DNA from 3 places in the Arthrobacter sp. USHLN218 genome. Region 2 is predicted to be linked to each of the others. Evidence: predicted binding sites of a transcription regulator. Region 2 holds the regulator's gene; each other region holds the start of a gene.
What was found. Region 2 encodes HrcA, which represses chaperone genes, less so after heat shock. Its sites were predicted from a motif close to TTNGCACTCGNNNNNNNCGAGTGCNAA; they were not measured.
Positions count from the first base shown of each region.

Region 1: the regulator HrcA is predicted to act here: its motif matches at 5,422-5,448, upstream of groES (co-chaperone GroES).
Region 3: the regulator HrcA is predicted to act here: its motif matches at 5,386-5,412, upstream of groL (chaperonin GroEL).

Region 1 is NZ_JBBCYT010000002.1:439,291-446,543, forward strand. Features, by position in the region: gene WFH44_RS05770 (Crp/Fnr family transcriptional regulator) at 1-693, opposite strand, end outside; gene WFH44_RS05775 (VOC family protein) at 853-1,230, shown strand; gene WFH44_RS05780 (iron ABC transporter ATP-binding protein) at 1,316-2,074, opposite strand; gene WFH44_RS05785 (iron chelate uptake ABC transporter family permease subunit) at 2,071-3,096, opposite strand; gene WFH44_RS05790 (ABC transporter permease) at 3,080-4,024, opposite strand; gene WFH44_RS05795 (siderophore ABC transporter substrate-binding protein) at 4,169-5,113, opposite strand; gene groES (co-chaperone GroES) at 5,589-5,885, shown strand; gene groL (chaperonin GroEL) at 5,944-7,253, shown strand, end outside.
Region 2 is NZ_JBBCYT010000003.1:121,911-129,163, reverse strand. Features, by position in the region: gene ybeY (rRNA maturation RNase YbeY) at 1-435, opposite strand, end outside; gene WFH44_RS07875 (PhoH family protein) at 432-1,472, opposite strand; gene WFH44_RS07870 (GerMN domain-containing protein) at 1,960-2,757, shown strand; gene WFH44_RS07865 (16S rRNA (uracil(1498)-N(3))-methyltransferase) at 2,793-3,554, opposite strand; gene dnaJ (molecular chaperone DnaJ) at 3,558-4,688, opposite strand; gene hrcA (heat-inducible transcriptional repressor HrcA) at 4,757-5,770, opposite strand; gene WFH44_RS07850 (DUF3097 domain-containing protein) at 5,980-6,822, shown strand; gene WFH44_RS07845 (DUF4870 domain-containing protein) at 6,934-7,253, shown strand, end outside.
Region 3 is NZ_JBBCYT010000012.1:56,325-63,577, reverse strand. Features, by position in the region: gene WFH44_RS20415 (ribonuclease HI family protein) at 28-966, opposite strand; gene WFH44_RS20410 (DUF4031 domain-containing protein) at 1,032-1,937, shown strand; gene WFH44_RS20405 (M20 family metallopeptidase) at 2,035-3,297, opposite strand; gene groL (chaperonin GroEL) at 3,572-5,209, opposite strand; gene WFH44_RS20395 (TM2 domain-containing protein) at 5,603-6,217, shown strand; gene WFH44_RS20390 (cold-shock protein) at 6,318-6,524, opposite strand; gene WFH44_RS20385 (LytR C-terminal domain-containing protein) at 6,674-7,253, opposite strand, start outside.

The sequences.
Region 1 (7,253 bases), on a different contig from region 2:
CCTGCTCAGTTCCATCAGCCGCTCCGGTGCCAGCAGGACGATCCGGTCCCGTTCAGTCCGCACCGTCTGCTCCTGCCGGAACTCGCGCAGGACCCGCACGATCACCTCCCGCGCGGTCCCCGCGGCCTCGGCCAGCCCGCGCTGGCCAGTGGTCACCACCAGTTCGTGGCCCGGCCCGGCGGGTTCGGGATGCGCCAGGTCCAGCAGGTGGCGGGCGACGCGCTGCCGCACCGATGTGAAGGCCGTCCCGGCGATTTCCGCCATGAACTGCAGGGCGCGCTCGCTGAGTTCCTGCAGCAGCGCCTCGGCCACATGGCCGTCCTGCCGGGCGGCGGCGCGGACGACGGCGGGGGAGAGCCGGTGCACCTCCAGCTCGGTGAGTGCCAAAACCGTCGCCGGCATGATGAAGCCGTCGGTAAAGAGGGAAACCACGCCGACCAGGGCGCCGGTCCGGCAGTAGCGGACCGTGGCGGTCCGCCCGTTCGGTGCCGTGACGAAGACCTTGGCCAGGCCGGAGACGACCAGTTCCAGATGGGCCATCGGGTCGCCCTCGTGGTGCGTGACCGATCCGGCGGGAACCACCGCCGCGGCGCTGCCGGCCATGACGCGCGCGAGCGATTCCTGCGGCAGCGGCGCCAGGTGCGAGGCGGCAAGGGCCAGTTCCAGGTCCGTTCTTGGGACTGACGCATTCATCGCAGGCCTCCGGTCCGCCGCTTCCTGGCGCCTTCTCCCATGGTAGGACGGCGGCCCGGAGCGGGCGACGCCGCCGAGCCTGCCGGCTCTGGCCCGGGACCGCGGAGCGTGCCAAGGTGGAAGGAGCCAGGCGGTTGGCAGGATACGGAGGGGATTCCCATGTTTGCAGCAGCGCGTGCCATGAGCGGCTTCAGCGTCAACGACATCGCGGCAGCCAAGGCGTTCTACGGCGACGTCCTGGGGCTGGACGTGAACGACGGCGAAATGGGCACCTTGCGCCTCACCCTGCCGGGAGGCGCGGAGGTGCTGGTCTACCCCAAGGACACCCACGAGCCGGCTAGCTTCACCATCCTGAACTTCCTGGTCGACGACGTGGACGCAGCCGTCGAGGAGCTGAACGGCAAGGGCGTGGCGACGAAGATCTACGACGACCCGCAGCTGCCCACGGACGCGAAGGGCATCATGCGCGGGAACGGGCCGGACATCGCCTGGTTCAAGGACCCTGCCGGCAACGTCCTCTCGGTGCTCAAGGCCTGAGGCGCGCGGGCCCGAGCCGGGCCGCGCAATGCGCAAAGGGTGCTGCCGGACGAAACCCGGCACACCGCCGTCGTACTGTGCCCGCTCAGGCGAAGTAGACGCCGATCCGGTTCCCGTCGATCTCCTCGATGCGGATGTCGATCTCGTACACGTCGCGCAGGACCTCGGGCTGCATGATCTGCGCCGGCGGCCCCTGGTGGATCAGCCGGCCCTGCCGCATGGCCACGATGCTGTCGGAGTAGCAGGAGGCGAAGTTGATGTCGTGGATGACCAGCACCACGGTCTTGCCCAGCTCATCCGCCAGCCGGCGCAGCAGCCGCATCATCTCCACCGAGTGCTTCATGTCCAGGTTGTTCAGCGGCTCGTCCAGCAGCAGGTAGTCCGTGTCCTGCGCCAGCACCATGGCGATGAACGCGCGCTGGCGCTGGCCGCCGGAGAGCTCATCGACGAACTTGTCCGCGAGGTCGCCCAGGTCCAGGTACTCCAGGGCCTGGTCGATGTGGACCTTGTCGGCGGCGGTGGGCCGGCCGTTGTTGTGCGGGAAGCGGCCGAAACCGACCAGGTCCCGCACGCTCAGGCGCACGGTGAGCTGGTTTTCCTGCCGGAGGATGGCCATCTTGCGCGCCAGCTGCCTGCTGTCGGTGGCGTTGACGTCCAGCCCGTCGATGCTGACGCTGCCGTTGTCCATGGGCAGCAGGCGGCTCATCATCGACAGGAGCGTGGACTTGCCCGCGCCGTTCGGTCCGATGATCGACGTGATGCCGCCGTCCTTGATGTAGCAGCTGACGCCGTCCACCACGGTCTGGCCGCCGTAGCGCTTGGAGACGTCGGAGACGTGGATCATTTGACGGAGCCTTTCAGCAGCAGGGCGATGAAGACGATGCCGCCCACGAATTCGATGACGATGCTCAGCGCGGTGTCGAAGGCGAAGACGCGCTCCAGCACCAGCTGGCCCCCGACCAGCGCGATGATGCCCAGCAGCACCGCGATCGGCAGCACGTAGGCGTGCCGGAAGTGGCTGCAGAGCTGGTAGGCCAGGCTGGCCACGAGCAGGCCGAAGAACGTGATCGGGCCGACCAGCGCGGTGGAGACCGCCACGAGCACGGCGCAGATGACCAGCACCGAGGTGACGGACCGCTTGTGGTCCACGCCGAGGTTCAGCGCCATGTCCCGGCCGAGCGAGAGCACGTCCAGCTGGTGTCGCATCCGCCAGGCCAGCCCGCTCACCGCGGCCACGGCCGCCACGGACACCAGCAGCAGGAGGCCGTCCACGTTGTTGAAGCTGGCGAAGAAGAGATCCTGCAGGATGATGAACTCGCTGGGATCGATCAGCCGCTGCAGCAGCGAGGAGATTCCGCGGAACATCACGCCGAACACGATGCCGACCAGCAGCATCAGGTGCAGGCTCTTGCCGCCGCCGGTGAACAGCCAGCGGTACAGCAGGAAGGAGAAGCCGACCATCAGCCCGACCTCGATCACGAACCGCACCGGAGCGCCGAGGCTCAGCAGCGCCTGGCCGCCGATGGCGAACGTCAGCGCGGTCTGGATCAGCATGTAGAGCGCGTCGAAGCCCATGATGGACGGAGTCAGGATCCGGTTGGACGTAACCGTCTGGAAGAGCACGGTGGAAACACCGACGGCGTACGCCACCAGCAGCATCGAGCCCACCTTGATCGCGCGGCGGGGGAGGATGTAGCCGATGTTGCCGCGCAGGTCGATCAGCATGAACGTCGCGACCAGCGCGGCGGCCAGCACGGAGAGCAGGATGATCCAGGTCTTCGGGCCCAGCGATTTCAGCGGCCGGCGGGTGTGCTGGGTGAGGGCGGCGGGAAGCTGCGTGCTAGCTGTATTACCCACGGAGTTCACGCTTGCGCAGCAGGAGGCAGAGGAAAAGGACGCTGCCGATCGCGGAGACCACCACGCCGACCGGAATCTCGTACGGGAAGCGGATGGTCCGGCCGATGATGTCGCAGGCGAGGACGAAGCCGGCGCCGAACACCGCGACCCACGGCACCGAGCGGCGCACGTTGTCGCCGAAGGCCAGGGATACCAGGTTCGGGACGATGAGGCCCAGGAACGGAATGCTGCCAATGGAAACAACGACGACGGCACTGATCAGGGAGACGATCACGAGTCCCGTCATCATCACCTTGTTGTAGTCCATTCCCAGGTTCGTGGAGAACTCCTGGCCCATGCCGGCCATGGTGAAGCGGTCGGCGCACAGGTACCCCACGACCGTCAGCACGGCCACGATCCAGAGCAGCTCGTAGCGGCCGCGCAGCACGCCGGAGAAGTCGCCGATCATCCAGCTGTTGAGGGTCTGGAGCAGGTCGAAACGGTAGGCGAAGAAGGTGGTGACCGAGGCGATCACGCCGCCCAGCATGATGCCCACGAGGGGCACCAAAAGGGTGTTGCGCAGCGGGATCCGGCGCAGCACCAGCAGGAAGAGGCCCGTGCCCAGGGCGGCGAACACGGCGGCGACCGACATCTTGGTCAGCAGCGCGGCACCGGGGACAGCGACGGTGACGACCAGGATGCCCAGCGACGCCGACTCCACCGTCCCCACGGTCGAGGGCTCGACGAACTTGTTGCGGGCCATCAGCTGCATGATCAGGCCGGCCACGCTGAGGGCCATGCCGGCCAGGACCACGGAGATGGTGCGCGGTACGCGGCTGATCCAGAAGATGTCCCAGGCCGTCTGGTCGCCGGCCAGCAGGGCGGGCAGCGAGACGTCGGAGACGCCGACGAACATGCTGATAATGGCCAGCGCCGCAATCGCGGCGCCCGCGCCCATCAGCTGGCCGCCGCTGCCGCGGGGGCGCGTCGGGGTGGCCCGCTCGGCTGCTGCCGGGGCAATCGGGGTGATCGTTGAGGAAGCCATAGTCGCCTGCCAACGCCGCAGGGGCTCCTGTAACGGGGCCCCGGCGGCGGAAGCGTCCTACGCCGCGACGGCTTCCTGCACGGCGCCGATCATGGCGTCGACATTGTTCAGGCCGTAGCCCACCAGGTACCAGGAGCTCGAGTCGAGGTAGGTGATGCTGTCGTTCCTGGCGGCGTCCGTGCCGTTGACCAGCTCGTTGTCCAGCACGGCGGACGCGGCCTGCCCGGCCTCTCCGGTGGCGGCGTCGCGGTCGATGACGAACAGATGCGCCGGGTTCTTCTCGGCGATGTACTCGAAGGAGATGGCCTCGCCGTGCGTGCCCTCGGACTTGACGTCGGCCGCCGTCTTGACGCCCAGGACGTCATGGACCAGCCCGAAGCGGGAGCCGGCACCGTAGGCGGTCAGCTCGCCGCCGCTGGTCATCACGATCAGGCCGGTGCCCGCGCCGGCAGCGGATGCCTTGGTTTCCTCGATGCGGGCGTCGATGGCCGCCAGCTTCTTGTCGGCCTCGGCCTCCTTGCCGAAGATCCCTGCGAGGGTCTCGGTGTTCTTCTTGAACGACTCCAGCGGGTTGGCCATGTCGACGCTGACGTCGATGGTCGGGGCAATCTTGCTCAGCTCCGGGTAGGCCTCGGCGGTGCGGCCGGAGATGATGATCAGGTCCGGCGCGCCCTCGCTGATCGCTTCGAAATCGGGCTCCTTCATGGAACCGATCTTGGTGACGGAGTCCTCGCCGTACTTGGTGAGGGACTTGGGCAGGACGGCCTGCGGAACGCCGTCGACCTCGACGCCGAGGGCATCGAGGGTGTCGAGTGCACCCAGATCGAAGGTGTAGACGGTCTCGGGGTTGGCCGGAACCTCGGTGGAACCCTGGGCGTGCTCGACGGTGACTGTTTCGCTCGCGGCGGCGGTGGCTCCGGGGTTCTGGCCGCACGCGCTCAGGGCCAGCAGGGATGCGGCGGCAGTGACCGCAAGCAGCCGGGACGTCAGGGTCGAGTTCATTTCAGGGCTCCAAATAAGGTCGGTCCGGAGGGCTCGGCGCCCATCCGGCAATAGGACACAAAATCGTTTGCTAATTGTGCGCGCATTTGCACCCTAGCGGTTAGGTTAGCCTTACCGCAAAACCGTGGGCGGTCGGGAGTCTCCCGGTGACGCGCGATGAGGGGAAGGCTGTTGTGCGTCTTATACGCGGGGCGGCCGGGAGGACCCGCCCCGATGCTCCTCCGCGGCGGTGGCGTGGCTGGATGCGGCAGGTCGGGAGCGCTTCCACGGCCTCCTGCACAGCGCGGCGGCGGCCGCATGGCACCCCGTTGGCACTCGCCTTGACCGAGTGCTAACTGTGCGAATAGAGTCAGCATTAGCACTCTCACCCTATGGGTGCCAACCTTTCAAGGAGCCTTCTGCCGGCACCGCGACGACGGTGGAAAAGTCCTTGGCCAACGTACCTATTCGTAGCTCATGCAAAGGAGAGAGCCGAGTGTCGGTCTCCATCAAGCCTCTTGAGGATCGTATTGTCGTCCAGCCGCTCGAAGCCGAGCAGACCACCGCTTCCGGCCTGGTCATCCCGGACACCGCCAAGGAAAAGCCGCAGGAAGGCAAGGTTGTCGCGGTTGGACCCGGCCGCGTTGACGACAACGGCAACCGCGTACCGGTCGACGTGACCGAAGGCGACGTCGTCATCTACTCCAAGTACGGTGGCACCGAAATCAAGCAGGGCGGCCAGGAATACCTGGTTCTGTCCGCGCGCGACGTCCTGGCGATCGTCGTCAAGTAAGTTTTCCGATGACCCCGGCCAGGCAACTGGCCGGGGTTTTCTCGATCAAGGAGATCACATGGCAAAGCAGCTGCAGTTCAACGACGCTGCCCGCAAAGCCCTGGAAGCCGGCGTTGACAAGCTGGCCGACACCGTCAAGGTGACCCTCGGCCCGCGCGGCCGCAACGTCGTGCTGGACAAGAAGTGGGGCGCCCCCACCATCACCAACGACGGCGTGACCATCGCCCGCGAAGTCGAGCTCGAGGATCCGTACGAGAACCTCGGCGCTCAGCTCGCGAAGGAAGTGGCTACCAAGACCAACGACGTCGCCGGCGACGGCACCACCACCGCCACGGTCCTGGCCCAGGCCCTCGTCAAGGAAGGCCTGCGCAACGTTGCCGCGGGCGCGGCCCCCGGCGCCCTGAAGAACGGCATCGAGATCGCCGTCGAGGCCGTTGCCGACCGCCTGCTGGAGAACGCCCGCGAGGTTGAGGGCAAGGTGGCCGAGGTTGCCACCATCTCGGCCCAGAGCCCGGAAATCGGCGAACTGCTGGCCAAGGCTTTCGAGCAGGTCGGCAAGGATGGCGTCATCACCATCGAAGAGGCCTCCGGCCTGCAGACCGAACTGGTCCTCACCGAGGGTATGCAGTTCGACAAGGGCTACCTCTCGCCGTACTTCGTCACGGACGCCGAGCGCCAGGAAGCCGTCCTCGAAGACGCGCTCATCCTGATCAACCAGGGCAAGATCTCCTCGGTGCAGGAATTCCTGCCGCTGCTGGAGAAGGCCCTGCAGGCCGGCAAGCCGCTGTTCATCATCGCCGAAGACATCGAAGGCGAAGCCCTGTCCACCCTCGTGGTGAACAAGATCCGCGGCACCCTGAACGTGGTCGCCGTGAAGGCCCCGGGCTTCGGCGACCGCCGCAAGGCCATGCTGCAGGACATCGCGACGCTCACCGGCGCGCAGGTTGTCTCCCCGGACCTGGGCCTCAAGCTGGACCAGGTCGGCCTGGAGGTGCTGGGTTCGGCCCGCCGGATCACCGTGACCAAGGACAACACCACCATCGTCGACGGAGCAGGCTCCGAGACGGACGTGGCCGACCGCGTGGCCCAGATCCGCGCCGAGGTTGAGCGCACCGACTCTGATTGGGACCGAGAGAAGCTGCAGGAGCGGCTGGCCAAGCTCGCCGGCGGCATCGGCGTGATCAAGGTCGGCGCCGCCACCGAGGTCGAGATGAAGGAAAAGAAGCACCGCATCGAGGACGCCGTGTCCTCCACCCGCGCTGCTCTGGAGGAGGGCATCGTGGCCGGCGGCGGAACCGCCCTCGTCCACGCTTCCCAGGCCCTGGATACGGACCCGAAGGTCCTCGCCCTCGAAGGCGACGCCGCGAC
Region 2 (7,253 bases):
GTCGGCCAGCAGCCGCCGCTGCAGCCCGAACATTTCCTTTTCCTCTTCGGGCTCGGCATGGTCGTAGCCGAGCAGATGCAGCATCCCGTGCGTCGTCAGCAGGAGCAGCTCCTCGCCAATGCTGTGCCCGGCCTTCCGGGCCTGCTCCTCCGCGACCTGGGGGCAAAGCACGACGTCTCCGAGCACGCCTGCCGGAGTCTTCTGGGAAGGCGTACCCGGGCGGAGCTCGTCCATCGGAAAGGAAAGGACGTCGGTGGGCCCGGGCTCGTCCATCCACTCAATGTGGAGGCGCTCCATGGCCTCCTTATCCACCAGGATGATGGAGAGCTCGGCCTCGGGATGGACATACATGCTGTCGAGCACGAAGCGGCCCAGCCGCGCCAGCTCGGCCTCGTCCGCGGCCATGGCTGACTCGTTATTGACCTCGATGCTCAATGCTGTCCTTCCCTCGTGGGCCTGTTCCTGGCAGGTACCCGCTGCCGCCGGTTGTCGTCCCAGCGGCTGTAGGCATTCACGATGTCGCTGACCAGACGGTGCCGCACCACGTCGGAGGCATCCAGGATGGAGAAGCTCACGTCCTCGACACCCTGCAGGATCTCGCTGACCACTTTGAGCCCCGAGCTGGAACTGCCCGGCAGGTCGATTTGCGTCACGTCGCCGGTGACCACCATCTTCGAGCCGAACCCCAGCCGTGTCAGGAACATCTTCATCTGCTCCGGCGTCGTGTTCTGGGCCTCGTCGAGGATGATGAACGCGTCATTGAGCGTCCGGCCGCGCATGTAGGCCAGCGGCGCCACTTCAATAGTGCCCGCGGCCATCAGGCGCGGGATGGAGTCCGGGTCCATCATGTCGTGCAGGGCGTCGTAGAGCGGCCGCAGGTACGGGTCGATCTTGTCGCTGAGCGTCCCCGGCAGGAAGCCGAGCCGCTCCCCCGCCTCGACCGCGGGACGGGTCAGGATGATCCGGTTGACCTCTTTGTGCTGCAGGGCCTGGACCGCCTTGGCCATGGCCAGGTAGGTTTTGCCGGTGCCCGCGGGGCCGATCCCGAAAACGATGGTGTTGTTGTCGATGGCCTCGACATAGGTCTTCTGGTTCAGCGTCTTGGGCCGGATGGTCCGCCCGCGCGACGACAGGATGTTCAGCGTCAGGACCTCGGAAGGCCTCGCGACCGATTGTTCGCTCAGCATGCGCAGCAGCTGCTCGACGACCTGGGGCGTCACGCGTGTGTCGTTGGCGGCCAAAGTCCTGATCTCTGCCAGCAGCCGCCCGGTGCGCTCCACGGCCTGGGGCGGGCCCGTTATCGACAGCTCGTTGCCGCGCACATGCAGGTCCACGTCGGTGAATTCGGATTCGATCAGCCGCAGCACCTCGTCCTGGGCACCCAGCGCCCTGACCATATGCTCGGGCGATTCGAAGTGCACAGAGAGACTACCGGATCCCAGCGGATCAACATCCAATTGTGTTTCCGACATAGTGCGGCCTGACCCGGCCTTCCATCGCCCCTTCAGTAGTGTTCGGCTGCTGGCCAACTTCTCGGTTCCGCCCGCCCGGACGGGCGAGCGGTCAATACATCAATGCTACGGCACACAAGCGTCGTCGACCCATGGTCCGGACACCGGCCGTTCGGTATCGATCCTGTTTCGATCCTGCATCAGTCCGGTTGAGAGGGCACGAAACATCCACGGCAAGGACCGGGGATGTGCCAAGCTAGTCTCTCGGACACCGGCACCGGCCGGTTCCGCAGGTCCTTCGAGGACTTGGACGACGAACGCAGCCGCAAGATAAAGGAACGCAGCTATTTCCCCCGACCAGACCCGGCACCCGGCCCCGACGCGCAAGTTCCGCGCCTGGCTGGCCGTCCTGACGCTTGGCAGCGTCGTGCTGATCGGCTGTTCCCCTGCGGGTCCCGGCAGCGAGCCGCGGACGTCGATGCCGCCCAGCACGGGGGGCCCTACCATCATGAGCAGCCCGCTGGTGACCAGCGCCCCGCTGGAGACACCGGAGAGCACGTCGCTTTCGCCCGTGTACTGGCTCGGCGAGAACGCGGACAGCGTCTTCCTCTATCGCGAGTTCCGTGAGGCGGAGGACCTCGGAGATCCCATAACGACGGCGGTCAACGCCGCTCTGTCGCTGCAGCCGCTCGATTCCGACTACTTCAATCCGTGGCGGCCGGCCTCCAAGGTCGGCACGTCGATCACCAAAGGCTCGGTCATCACGCTGGACATCTCCTCGGATGCTTTCAAGGCCAACGTCGACGAGGGCATCGCCGAGCGGGCCATCCAGCAGCTGGTCTATACGGCCACCGCCGCTGCCGCCAACGCCGGCCTCAGCACCCCGGGCAATCCCCTCGAAGTGGAAATCCTGGTGGACGGCCACCGCGGGTACAAGGCCTTCGGCTACGTGGAGCTGGGTGCCCTGATGACCCGAAATCCGGAACTGACCGCGCCGATCTGGGTCATCGACCCGCAGCAGGACGCCGCCTTGGACGGCCGGCTGGAAGTCTACGGCCGCGCCGTAGCCATTGACGCGCAGCTGTCGTGGCAGGTTTCCCGGCTGGAAGATGCCGAGGACACCGGCGGCAGCAAGGTCAAGTCCGGCACAGTCGCGATCAACGCCCCCGACGGCGAGTCCGGAGAGTTCCGCTTCGGCCTCGATCTCCCCGCGGGGACGTATCGGCTCAGCGTCTTCGATGCCGCCCAGGACGGGTCGGCCGCGGCCGAGCTGAACCCGGACAGCAAGGTCTTCAGCGTCAAGTAGCCGCTCATCGAGCGGTAGCGGGCAGGCCGGCGCGGCTACCAGCGCCGCAGCTGGACGCTCAGCAGCGTGACGGCCGCGGGTCCCGCGGTCGACGAGCGCAGCACGTGCGGCCCCAGCCGGACGGCGACCGCGCCGGCGGCGAGCATCTGCTCCACCTCCTGCGGGCTCATTCCGCCCTCCGGCCCGACGATCATGAGGACGCTGCCGTCCCCATCACCCGGCAGTCCGGCCGCCGCCACGGCGTCTGCCAGCGATTGCGCAGCGTCTTCATGGAGGATCAAGGCAAGGCGGCTGGAGGCAATCAGCCGGCACAGGTCCTTCAGGCCAACGAGCGTGCCGACCTCCGGGATGACCGCGCGGCGCGACTGCTTCGCCGCTGCCCTGACCGTCGCCTCCCACTTCGCCTGGCCCTTGGCCGCCTTCGCGTCGCGCCAGCGGACGATGCTTCGCTCGGACTGCCACGGCACCACGCGGTCGACACCGAGCTCCGTGGCGGCCTCGATGGCCATCTCGTCCCGGTCGCCCTTCGCCAGCGCCTGGACCAGCGTCAGGCTGTAGGGAGGCGCGGGATCGACGGCGACGGACTCGGCCCGGACGGTCAGCTCCTGGGGCGCGACGGCCGTAACCGTGCCGGAGAGGCGTTTCCCGGTCCCATCCACGATGTCCACCGCTTCTCCGGCGGCCAGGCGTTTGACCGCGACGGCATGCCGCGCCTCCGCGCCGGTGAGGACGAACAGCGCGCCGGGGGCGACGCCGTCGAACTCTGAGGGCTCAGCGAAAAAGACCGGGTTGGTCATGGGTTAGAGGTGCCCGAGCTTGTCGCGGAGACGGGCGAAGACGCCGGTGCCGCTGCCGGCGAGCTTGCCTTCGGTGTACTGCTCGCCGCGGGCCTGGGACAGCTGCCGCAGCAGGTTCTCCTGCTCGGAATCGAGCTTGGTCGGCGTCTCGACGTGGATATGGACCTTGAGGTCGCCGCGGCCGTAGCCGCGCAGGTGCGTGACGCCCAGGCCGCGCAGGTTGATGACCTCGCCGGCCTGCGTGCCGGGCTTGATGTCCAGCTGCTGGGGGCCGTCGAAGGTGTCCAGCTCGAGCTCGGTGCCCAGGGCCGCCGCCGTCATCGGCACGGACATCGTGACGTGCAGGTCGTCGCCTTCCCGCAGGAAGTTCTTGTCCTGGGCTACGCGGATTTCCACGTACAGATCGCCCTGAGGGCCGCCGCCGGGCCCGGTCTCCCCCTGCCCCGCCAGCTGGATACGGGTGCCGGTGCCCACGCCAGCCGGAATCTTGATGGTCAGCGAACGGCGGCTGCGGATGCGGCCCTCGCCGTTGCACTCGTTGCACGGATCGGGGATGACGGTGCCGTAGCCCTGGCAGCTGCCGCACGGGGCGGCGGTCATGACCTGGCCCAGGATGGAACGCACCGCGCGCTGAACCTGGCCGGACCCACCGCAGATGTCGCAGGTGCGCGGGCTGGTGCCCGGGCGGCAGCAGCTGCCGTCGCAGGTCGGGCAGACGACGGCGGTGTCCACCTCGATCTTCTTGTTGACACCGAAAACGGCGTCCTTGAGGTCGATCTTGACGTTGATCAGGGCGTCCTGTCCGCGCTGGCGGCGCGAGGCCGGTCCGCCGCCGCCTCCGGGGCCGCCGAAGAACGTCTCGAAGATGTCCTGGAACGCGAAGCCGGCGCCGGAGTAGCCGCTGCCGAAGCCGCTGTCCGTTCCGTTCTCATTGCCCGTCGTGTCGTAGACCCGGCGCTTCTGCGGATCGGAGAGCACTTCGTAGGCGTGGCTGACGCGCTTGAATTCTTCGGCCGCCTGGGGTCCGTCGTTGACATCCGGATGCAGCTTCCGTGCCAGCTTGCGGTAGGCCTTCTTGATTTCCTCAGCCGTGGCATCCTGGCTGACACCGAGAACGTCGTAGTGGTTGCTCACCTGGTTAACTTCTTTCCTGGAATCGGTTGGCGGACAGTGACTGTCCAACTGCTGCTTGCTGCCGGCGCCTAGCCGGCGAGGATCCTCGAAAGGTAGCGTGCGACCGCACGTACTGCCGCCATCGTCGTCGGGTAGTCCATCCGGGTCGGTCCGAGGATGCCGACCTTCGCCAAGGCATCCGGTCCATAGCCCGTGGCAATCACGGAGGTCTCGGCCAGCGAACCGTACGGGTTCTCGCTGCCGATCCGTACGGAGACGCCTCGCGCATCCTGCTGCATCTCCGAGAGCAGGCGGAGCATGACCACTTGCTCTTCGAGGGCCTCGAGGATGGGCCCGATGGTCAGCGGGAAGTCCATGGTGGAACGGGCGAGGTTGGCCGTACCGGCCAGCAGGATCCGCTCCTCGTGGGTGGCCTCGGCAAGTTTCACCAGCGCCGCTCCGAGCTCCCGCGCCACCGCGGCCGACTCGGGCCGGACTTGCTGCACCGTGCCGTCCACCAGTCCCCGCAGCGCTTCCAGCGGGTGGCCGGACAACTCGGCCAGGAAGGCGGTCCGCAGGTCGGACAGCTGCTGGTCCGTCACCTCCGCCGGGAGGCCGATGACCTGCTGCTCCACCTTGCCGTTATCCGCGATCACCACGACCAGTGCCCGGGCCGGCGCCAGCAGGACGAACTCGATGTGCCGCAGCCTGGCGCGGCCCAGCTGCGGGTACTGGATGACCGCGACCTGGTGCGTCAGCTGCGAGAGCAGCCGCACCGTCCGGTCCATCACATCGTCCAGGTCGTCCGCGCCCTCGAGGAGGGTCTGGATGGCCCGGCGTTCGGCCGGCGAGAGCGGTTTGACGTCGGAGATGCGGTCCACGAACAGGCGGTAGCCCTTGTCCGTCGGGATGCGCCCGGCACTGGTGTGCGGGGCCACGATGAGCCCCTCTTCCTCCAGCGCCGCCATATCGTTGCGGATCGTGGCCGATGAAACACCGAGGTGGTGCCTCTCCACGAGGGCCTTCGAACCGACAGGCTCGCGCGAATGAACGTAGTCTTCAACGATCGCACGAAGCACTTCCAGCCGTCGGACTTCGCTCACGGTACACCTCCTGATTCTGCTTGGCCGGCACGCGCACAGCATTAGCACTCAACACGCCTAAGTGCTAAGTCTAATACGTTACGGCCGTTGTTAGCATTGTCGGGCGGCCCGAGGCCGTCCCGCGGTGGCGCCGGCAGCCCGGCTGTGGCCTTGGCATGGCGCTGCCGCTCCCGTCTTCACTCACTACGGCACGAACAAAGGAAGTCGCTATGAGCAGTTACGGTTGGGGCCCGCAGGATCTCGCCGCCCCCAAGGCCAGGCAGCTGCGCGAGGTTCCCGCCGAACCCGGGCTGGTCCTGGAGGACGTCCAATCCGGCTGGGTCGGCGCCGTCGTCCGCGTGGAGAAGTCCGGCGGCATCCACCTTGTCTCGCTCGAGGACCGCCGCGGCAAGACCAAGTCCTTCCCCCTGGGTTTCGGTTTCCTGCTCGAGGGCGAGCCGGTCAAGGTCGTCGCCGCGGCGCCGAAGGCGCGCCCCGCGGGTCCGCAGCGGACCGCCTCCGGCTCCGTGCGGGTGGAGGGGCTGCGCGCCCAGGTCGCCAAGGCGAGCCGGATCTGGGTCGAAGGCAAGCACGATGCGGAACTGGTCGAGAAAGTCTGGGGGCATGACCTGCGGGTGGAAGGCATCGTCGTCGAACCCCTGCACGGCGTCGATGACCTGGCTGCCGCCGTCGAAAGTTTCGGTCCCGGGCCGGACCGGAAGCTGGGCATCCTCGTGGACCACCTGCTTCCCAACACCAAGGAGTGGCGGATCGCCGAGGCCGCGATGGCCGTGCCGGCCGCCCGCGGAAACGTGCTGATCGTCGGGCACCCCTACGTCGACGTGTGGCAGGCCATCAAGCCCTCGGTCATCGGGCTCGACAAGTGGCCGACCGTGCCTCGTGGCACCGACTGGAAGACCGGAATCCTGACCGGACTCGGGTGGCCGCACAGCACGCAGGCGGACATCGCGGACGGCTGGAAGCGGCTGCTGGGCAGCGTCCGGACCTATGCGGACCTCGAACCGTCGCTGCTGGGTCGGGTCGAGGAAGTCATCGATTTCCTCACCGCCTGAGGGCCGGCAGGACCTCGCGGCGGCCAATCCGCCATTTGCGGCCACTGCGCGCTCAACTTACCCTCTTAGATAGTGAAATCGAGCAACAGCACTTATTACGAGGCAGGTCCTGTGTCAGACAACACCGCGCGCAACGATCCTTCGGGGCGTCCTCCGGCGCGCCGGACGCAGTACCAAAGTGCCGCATCATCGGCCCTGCCGCTGACGCCGTCCGAGGACCGGCAGTGGGCCACCATGGCGCATTTCGGCGGCATCCTGGGCTGCGTCCCCTCACTGGTGATCTACCTGATCTTCAAGGACCGCGGGCCCTTCACGGCGCAGGAATCGAAGGAGGCGCTGAACTTCACCCTGCCGCCGACCGTCGTGGCCATCGTCGCCAACCTGCTGATCCTGATCCCGGCGGTGAGCGGATTCTTCGCCGTAGTGGCGGC
Region 3 (7,253 bases), on a different contig from region 2:
GCGGCCGGCTGCCCGCGGCCTACGGTGCTAGTTCCGTTCCGGAGTCCCCTGGTGGAACCGCAGCCGCCACTGCTCCCCGTCCCTGAGCCAGAGCGAACTGCGCAGGGCGGATCCGGTCCGCGTGCTGGTGCGGTAGGTCAGCAGGATGCTGTCTTCGCCCAACCGTTCAGCGGCGAAGACCTCCAAGGACGCGTCGGTCTCTGGATCCTCCTGGAGCGAGCTGATCATGGCATCCCTGGTCCACATTCGGCCCGACTGCCCGATCTCCGCGAAGTCGGGATGCAGCAGCACGCCGAGCCGGCCAAAGTCCGCCCGGGTCCCGGGATCCAGCAATTCCTTCTCGAGCCGGAGGACCACGTCCTCGGCCGGCTCCTGCCCGGCCTCGTCGTAGTCCTCGAGGGCGGAAAACAAGTCCGGTTCGGAGGGCGGAAGCTGCGGTTCCTTGGCCCGAATCGCCGATTCGGCGACAGCCGAGGTGGTTTCGGCGTGGCGGGGCAGGGCGCCGGCGAATCCCGGCCCGTGCGGGATGACGGAACCGTTCTGGAAAGCCGTGGCCACCGCCCGGGCCCGCACATCGGCGGCCTCGTTGAGGTCATGCCCGGCGTGGCCCTTGACCCATTCGAACTCGTAGCTGCGGCCCTTGATCGCGGTGTCGATCTGCTGCAGCAGGTCCACGTTGAGGACCGGCTTGCCGTCCGCCTTGCGCCAGCCCTTGCGCTTCCATCCCGGCATCCATTTGGTGATGCAGTTGATGACGTACTGGCTGTCGCAGAGGATGCGCAAGGGTTCCTGCGGGATGTGCTCGGTCGCCTTGAACAAGTCCAGCACGGCCATGAGCTCGCCCTGGTTGTTGGTTCCGTGCGGCCAGCCTCCTGCTGCCCAGGAATTCTCGTCAATGAACCAGGCCCAGCCCGCGGGTCCGGGATTGCCGAGGGCCGAGCCGTCGGCGGCAGCAGTAATGGTCATGGACCTATCTTTTCAGATCACCGCAGGCGGTATTGGACCGCGGTAATGGATCTAAGCTTGCGTAGATGGCAATCCTGATCGATCCACCCCGCTGGCCGGCCCATGGAACACGTTTCTCGCATCTGGTTTCCGACGACTCGTTGGAGGAGCTCCATGCCTTCGCCGCGGCCGCCGACGTGCCGCCGCGGGCGTTTGATCTGGACCACTACGATGTGCCGCTGGAACGGTATGCGGAACTCGTGGTCCTCGGCGCGCAGGAAGTATCCGGGGCGGAGCTCGTGCGCCGGCTGATCGGGAGCGGACTGCGGGTGCCCGCCCGGCGCCGGTCCGGGAAGCTGGGCACGGCGCTCGCCTCGCGCTGGGCCACCGTCATGCCGGATCATCCCGGGCTGGGCCGCGAACTCATCCGGCGCTGGGGCGAAGAGCACCGGCACTACCACGACCGGGTGCACCTGCTGGCTGTGCTCGACAGCCTCGACCTGCTTCGGGAGGCGGGCGAAGACCCCGGCCCCCTGCCCCGAGCCGTCACGCTGGCCGCCTGGTTCCACGACGCGGTCTACAACGGCGTGGCCGGCCGGGACGAACAGGATTCGGCGGAACTTGCCGCCCGGATGCTGCCCTCCACAGGCATTGCCGCGGCCGAGGTGGAGAAGGTGGTCCGGCTGGTGCTGCTGACCGCGGCCCATTCGCCCGAGCCACAGGATGCCGCCGGGGCCCTGCTCTGCGACGCCGACCTCTCCGTCCTCGGACAGGAGCCGGACGGCTATCGCCGGTACCTGCGCAACGTCCGCAAGGAGTACACACACATCGCCGACGCCGACTTCGCGGCCGGGCGCGCCGCCGTCGTACGCCGGCTGCTGGCACTGGATCCCCTCTACCGCACGGCCGCCGGCCGCAGGCTGTGGCTGGAACAGGCACGGGCCAACCTCGCGGCCGAGCTGGCGTCGGCCCCGGCCGGGGATCCCCGCTAGCTGCCGAGCTGCCGGGACAACCGGCCGCGCCGCTGCCGGCGGTCAGCTACCTGCCGTCCGACGGCACCGGCGGTGATGGGCTGCCGGGCCGTGCCGGTCAGGAGGGGTCGTCCGCACCGAGGTAGGACAGTGCCGCCACCACCTGGGCCTGGGTTGCGATGCCGAGGGTCGGATCGATGGTGGGGGCGAAGAAGGGCGAATGGTTGGCGGGGATGTCCTGGTCGACGCTGCCGTTTTTCACCGCCTCGCGGTATGTCCCGGGGTCGACGCCGCCGACGGTCCAATAGGTGTAGGGCGTCCCGAAAGCATCGGGGATCCGGCTGAAATCTTCCGATGCGGTAGCCGGCTTCATCGAAAAGACCGCCTCGCCGCCGAAGTGCGCCCGGAAGGCCTTAGTCACCTGCTCGGTGGCCGCGGCATCATTGGAGGTCAGCGGGAACTGGTCGTAGTAGCCGAATTCCGGCGGCTGCGGAGAGCCGGCCGCCTCGCACTCGGCCCCGACGATCCGTTCGATCGAGTCGATGATCCGTCCGCGCAGCCCCATGTCATAAGTCCGGATGTTCAGCAGCAGGGTGGCGCGGTCCGGAATGATGTTGGACTTGAAGCCCGCGTTCAGCGCGCCCACGGTGAGCACCGCGAAGTCGCCGGGCTTGGTCTCGCGGGACACGATGGTCTGCAGCCGCATGACGATCGAGGCCGCCAGCACCACGGGGTCCACCGAGTTGTGCGGCATGGAGCCGTGGGCTCCCTTCCCGTAGACCGTAACCCTGACCGAGTCGCCGGCGGAAAGGATGGGCCCAGGCGTGGTCCCTATCCTGCCCGCGGCGAACGGCATGACGTGCTGGGCCAGGGCCACGTCCGGCTTCGGCACCTTCGCCGCCAGGCCGTCGTCGAGCATGGCCTGGGCGCCTGCCCCGATTTCCTCGCCGGGTTGGAACAGGGCGATGTAGGTGCCCGACCAGTGCCTGCGGCCGTCAGCCATCAGTTTCGCCGCACCCAGCAGCGAAGCAACGTGGAAGTCGTGCCCGCAGGCATGCATAACGCCCACGATGTTGCCGCTCTCGTCCACGGCGGTGGCCGTCGAGGCATACGGCAGGCCCGTCGCTTCCGTGACCGGCAGGGCATCGGTGTCCGCCCGGGCCAGAACCGTGGGTCCGTCTCCGTTGGCGAGGATACCAACGACGCCGGTGCCTCCTATGCGCTGGACGTCGTAGCCGAAGCCCGCGAGCCTGTCCTGGACCAGCTCCGCGGTCCGGTGTTCGGCCAGGCTGAGTTCCGGATTCCGATGGAGATCCTGGTATAGCTCGCGCTGCCATCCGAGTTCATTGTCCAGGCCGGACAGGACCTCAGCCTCCGCCATGATGCCTCCACTCCTGCGGTCCGGTTCCGGGCCGGGTTTGCCGATAGCCGCCGGACGCTTGCCCGGAGTCTTCGAGTTGGGTCGGACAAGCCCCATCGTATTCCCCGGGCCTGACGTTGTCGGCTTAGCCTGCGGCTTTGTCCCCCGTACGTGCCCGGCCAGGGCCGCGCGCGTTCGAGGCACTGGCCGGTCTTAACGCCGCAAGGTGCGGCCCCCGTGACGGGAACCGCACCTTGCAGACGTGGCGCGCTGTCGGCAGGACAGGCAGGAGAGGCTAGAAGCCGCCCATGCCGCCCATGCCGCCCATGTCGTCGCCGCCCGGCATGGCCGGAGCGGCCTTCTCCGGCTTGTCGGCGACAACGGCCTCGGTGGTGAGGAACAGGCCGGCGATGGACGCCGCGTTCTGCAGGGCAGAGCGGGTGACCTTGACCGGGTCGTTCACGCCTGCAGCCAGCAGGTCCTCGTAGACGCCGGTCGCAGCGTTCAGGCCGTGGCCGGGCTCCAGGCCGCGGACCTTGTCGACCACAACGCCCGGCTCCATGCCGGCGTTGAAGGCGATCTGCTTCAGCGGGGCATCGATGGCAACCTTGACGATGTTGGCACCGGTGGCCTCGTCGCCTTCGAGCTGCAGGTTGGCAAACGCCTTGGCGCCGGCCTGGATCAGGGCTACGCCGCCACCGGCGACGATGCCTTCCTCAACGGCAGCCTTCGCGTTGCGGACAGCGTCCTCGATGCGGTGCTTGCGCTCCTTGAGCTCGACCTCGGTTGCGGCACCGGCCTTGATGACTGCAACGCCGCCGGCCAGCTTGGCCAGGCGCTCCTGCAGCTTCTCGCGGTCGTAGTCGGAGTCGGAGTTCTCGATCTCGGCGCGGATCTGAGCCACACGGCCGGCGATCTCCTCGGCGTCGCCTGCACCTTCGACGATGGTGGTCTCGTCCTTGGTGACAACAACCTTGCGGGCCTGGCCCAGCAGGTCGAGGGTGGCGTTCTCCAGCTTCAGGCCGACCTCTTCGGCGATGACCTGGCCACCGGTAAGGATGGCGATGTCGGCCAGCTGGGCCTTGCGGCGGTCGCCGAAGCCCGGAGCCTTGACGGCGACGGACTTGAAGGTGCCGCGGATCTTGTTGACCACCAGGGTGGCCAGGGCTTCGCCCTCGATGTCTTCGGCGATGATCAGCAGCGGCTTGCCGGACTGCATGACCTTCTCCAGGACGGCAACCAGATCCTTGACGTTGGAGATCTTGGAGTTGACGATCAGGATGTAGGGATCCTCCAGGACCGTCTCCTGGCGCTCTGCGTCGGTGACGAAGTAGCCGGAGATGTAGCCCTTGTCGAAGCGCATGCCCTCGGTGAGCTCGAGCTCGAGGCCGAAGGTGTTGGACTCCTCGACGGTGATGACGCCTTCCTTGCCCACCTTGTCGAGTGCCTCGGAGATCAGCTCGCCGATCTGCGGGTCGCCCGCGGAGATCGATGCGGTAGCGGCGATCTGTTCCTTGGTCTCGATTTCCTTGGCGGAGGCCAGCAGCTCGGCGGTAACGGCGTCAACAGCCTTCTCGATGCCGCGCTTGAGGCTCAGCGGATCGGCGCCGGCGGCAACGTTGCGCAGGCCCTCCTTGACCAGGGCCTGGGCGAGCACGGTCGCGGTGGTGGTACCGTCGCCGGCGACGTCGTCGGTCTTCTTGGCAACTTCCTTGACCAGCTCGGCGCCGATCTTCTCGTACGGATCGTCGAGTTCGATCTCCTTGGCGATGGAAACGCCATCGTTGGTGATCGTGGGGGCGCCCCACTTCTTCTCGAGGACCACGTTGCGGCCGCGCGGGCCGAGGGTCACCTTAACAGCGTCAGCGAGGATGTTCAGACCCCGCTCGAGGCCGCGGCGGGCCTCTTCGTCGAAGCTAATGATCTTTGCCATGGCGGCATCGTCCCTTCTGGACAGTAGACAGCGGGCGCAACCGGAAATCACCCGGCTGCTAGCCACGGCGGTGCCCGCGACGGACGGATTCCGGCGGCGGCGATCTCTTCACACCGCGCCGGGACCCTCACCACAGTGGCTTAGGAATTTCACTCTCTCCCGCCGAACCGGCCGCGTTAGCAGTCGGCCTGCGAGAGTGCCAACTCCATAATTAGCACTCAGCCACCTCGAGTGCAAGCCGTCACGGCGCCCGCGGCCCGGTCTTCGCGAGACGCGGAAAATTCCCGGGCCACCCCGACCTCAGGATCAGGGTGGCCCCCCATGGCTCGGCATCCGGCCGGCCCGTAGATTGGTATTCGAGCATCAGTGAATCCCGAGTGAAGGGCCGTCGATATGTCGGAGAATCCGAGCAGGCAGGACCAACCCGAAGAGAATCCCACCGAGCCTCTGGCCGGCGCCGGATCCTATCCCACCCGGCCGCTGGGCAGGCCGCAGGAACCCGGCCGGACACCGCCCCAGCAGGAGGAGCCCGGCCTGCCCGGTTACGGGCAGGCCCAGCACGGCCCGGGGCCGGACCGGCAGGCACCGGCGGCCGGCCCTTATCCGCAGGCACCAGCGGGCGGCCCCTATCCGCAGGCACCGGCGGCCGGCCCTTATCCGCAGGCACCGGCGGGTGGCCCCTACCAGCAGCCTTACGGCCAGGCGCCCTACGGCCAACAGCCCTTCAGCCAGCCCGCCTACGGCCAGCAGCCCTACGGCCAGCCGTATTACGGAGGCTACCCCGAACAGAAGTCGCGGCTCGTCGCCGGGCTCCTGGGCATCCTGCTGGGCGGGCTAGGCATCCACCGCTTCTACCTGGGCTACGTCGGCCTGGGCATCGCCCAGATCGCCGTGACCCTGGTGACCTTCGGCGTCGGTGCCATCTGGGGCTTTATCGAAGGCATCATGATCCTCGTCGGCGCGGAGATGTTCCGCCGGGATGCCAAGGGCGTGCCGCTCAAGGAGTAGGACCGGTCCCGGCGCAGCGGCCGGGCTAACCGCATTCGGCGACGACCGCGGCGGGCGAGATCCTCACGAAACCTCACCCGCCGCCGTCGTACTTAATAAGTCAGGCAGAGACCTTCACGTCTTCGGCCTGAGGCCCCTTCTGGCCTTCCCCGATCTCGAATTCGACGCGCTGCCCCTCCTCGAGGGATCGGTAGCCGTCCATCAGGATCGCCGACCAGTGCACGAATACGTCCGACTTGTTTTCATCAACGGTGATAAAGCCGTAGCCTTTCTCCGCGTTGAACCATTTGACGGTTCCCAGCGCCATATTGCTCTCCAGTCCAGTAGTTCCCCCTGCAGCCACTGCTCCCGGCAATCAGGTGCGTTTACTCTATCGGCACCCGGGCCGGGATGTGAGGCGCGGCACATTGAACGTTATGGAGGTGTAATGATGCGGCGGTTGCGCGCCGCCGCGGGCTACTGGAAGCCCGGACCGAGTACCACGGTCACGTAGAGCGACACTGCGCCCTGGGCCGTCTCGCGCAGGTCGGTGATGCCCAGCAGCTGGCCGACCGCCTCGGCGTTGGCTGCCTGGCCCGGGTTGTAGTAGATGACCGAGTTCGGCATTGCCCCGCCCTGCCAGTTGTCGACCAGGGCGACGGACCAGCCGTCCGCGCTGAGGCGCCCGGACACCGTGCCGCCCAAGCCGGTGACGCCGGCGGCATTGAAGATCAGCAGTGGGTCGGCCCGGTTGACTGCCTCGCCTGCCGCTTCCGCGCTCGGATCCTCCGAAGGCTCTTCCGTAGGCTCGTCCGTCGGTTCGGCGGTGGCCTCCTTGGCCTCCTTTGTGGCCGCCTCCGTGGGCTTTGCGGCCTGTTTCGAGGCTGCCGGCTCCGTCGGCTCGGCCGTCTTCGTTGCAGCGGCCGGCGACTCCGCCGCGGTCGCCGTCTGCGTGGCCGGCAGGCCGGTTCCGCCTGCACCCAGCAGCGGGACGACGAAGAAGGACACCGCGCCCACGGCCAGGGCCAGCACGGAGGCCAGAATGATCAGGCCGAGC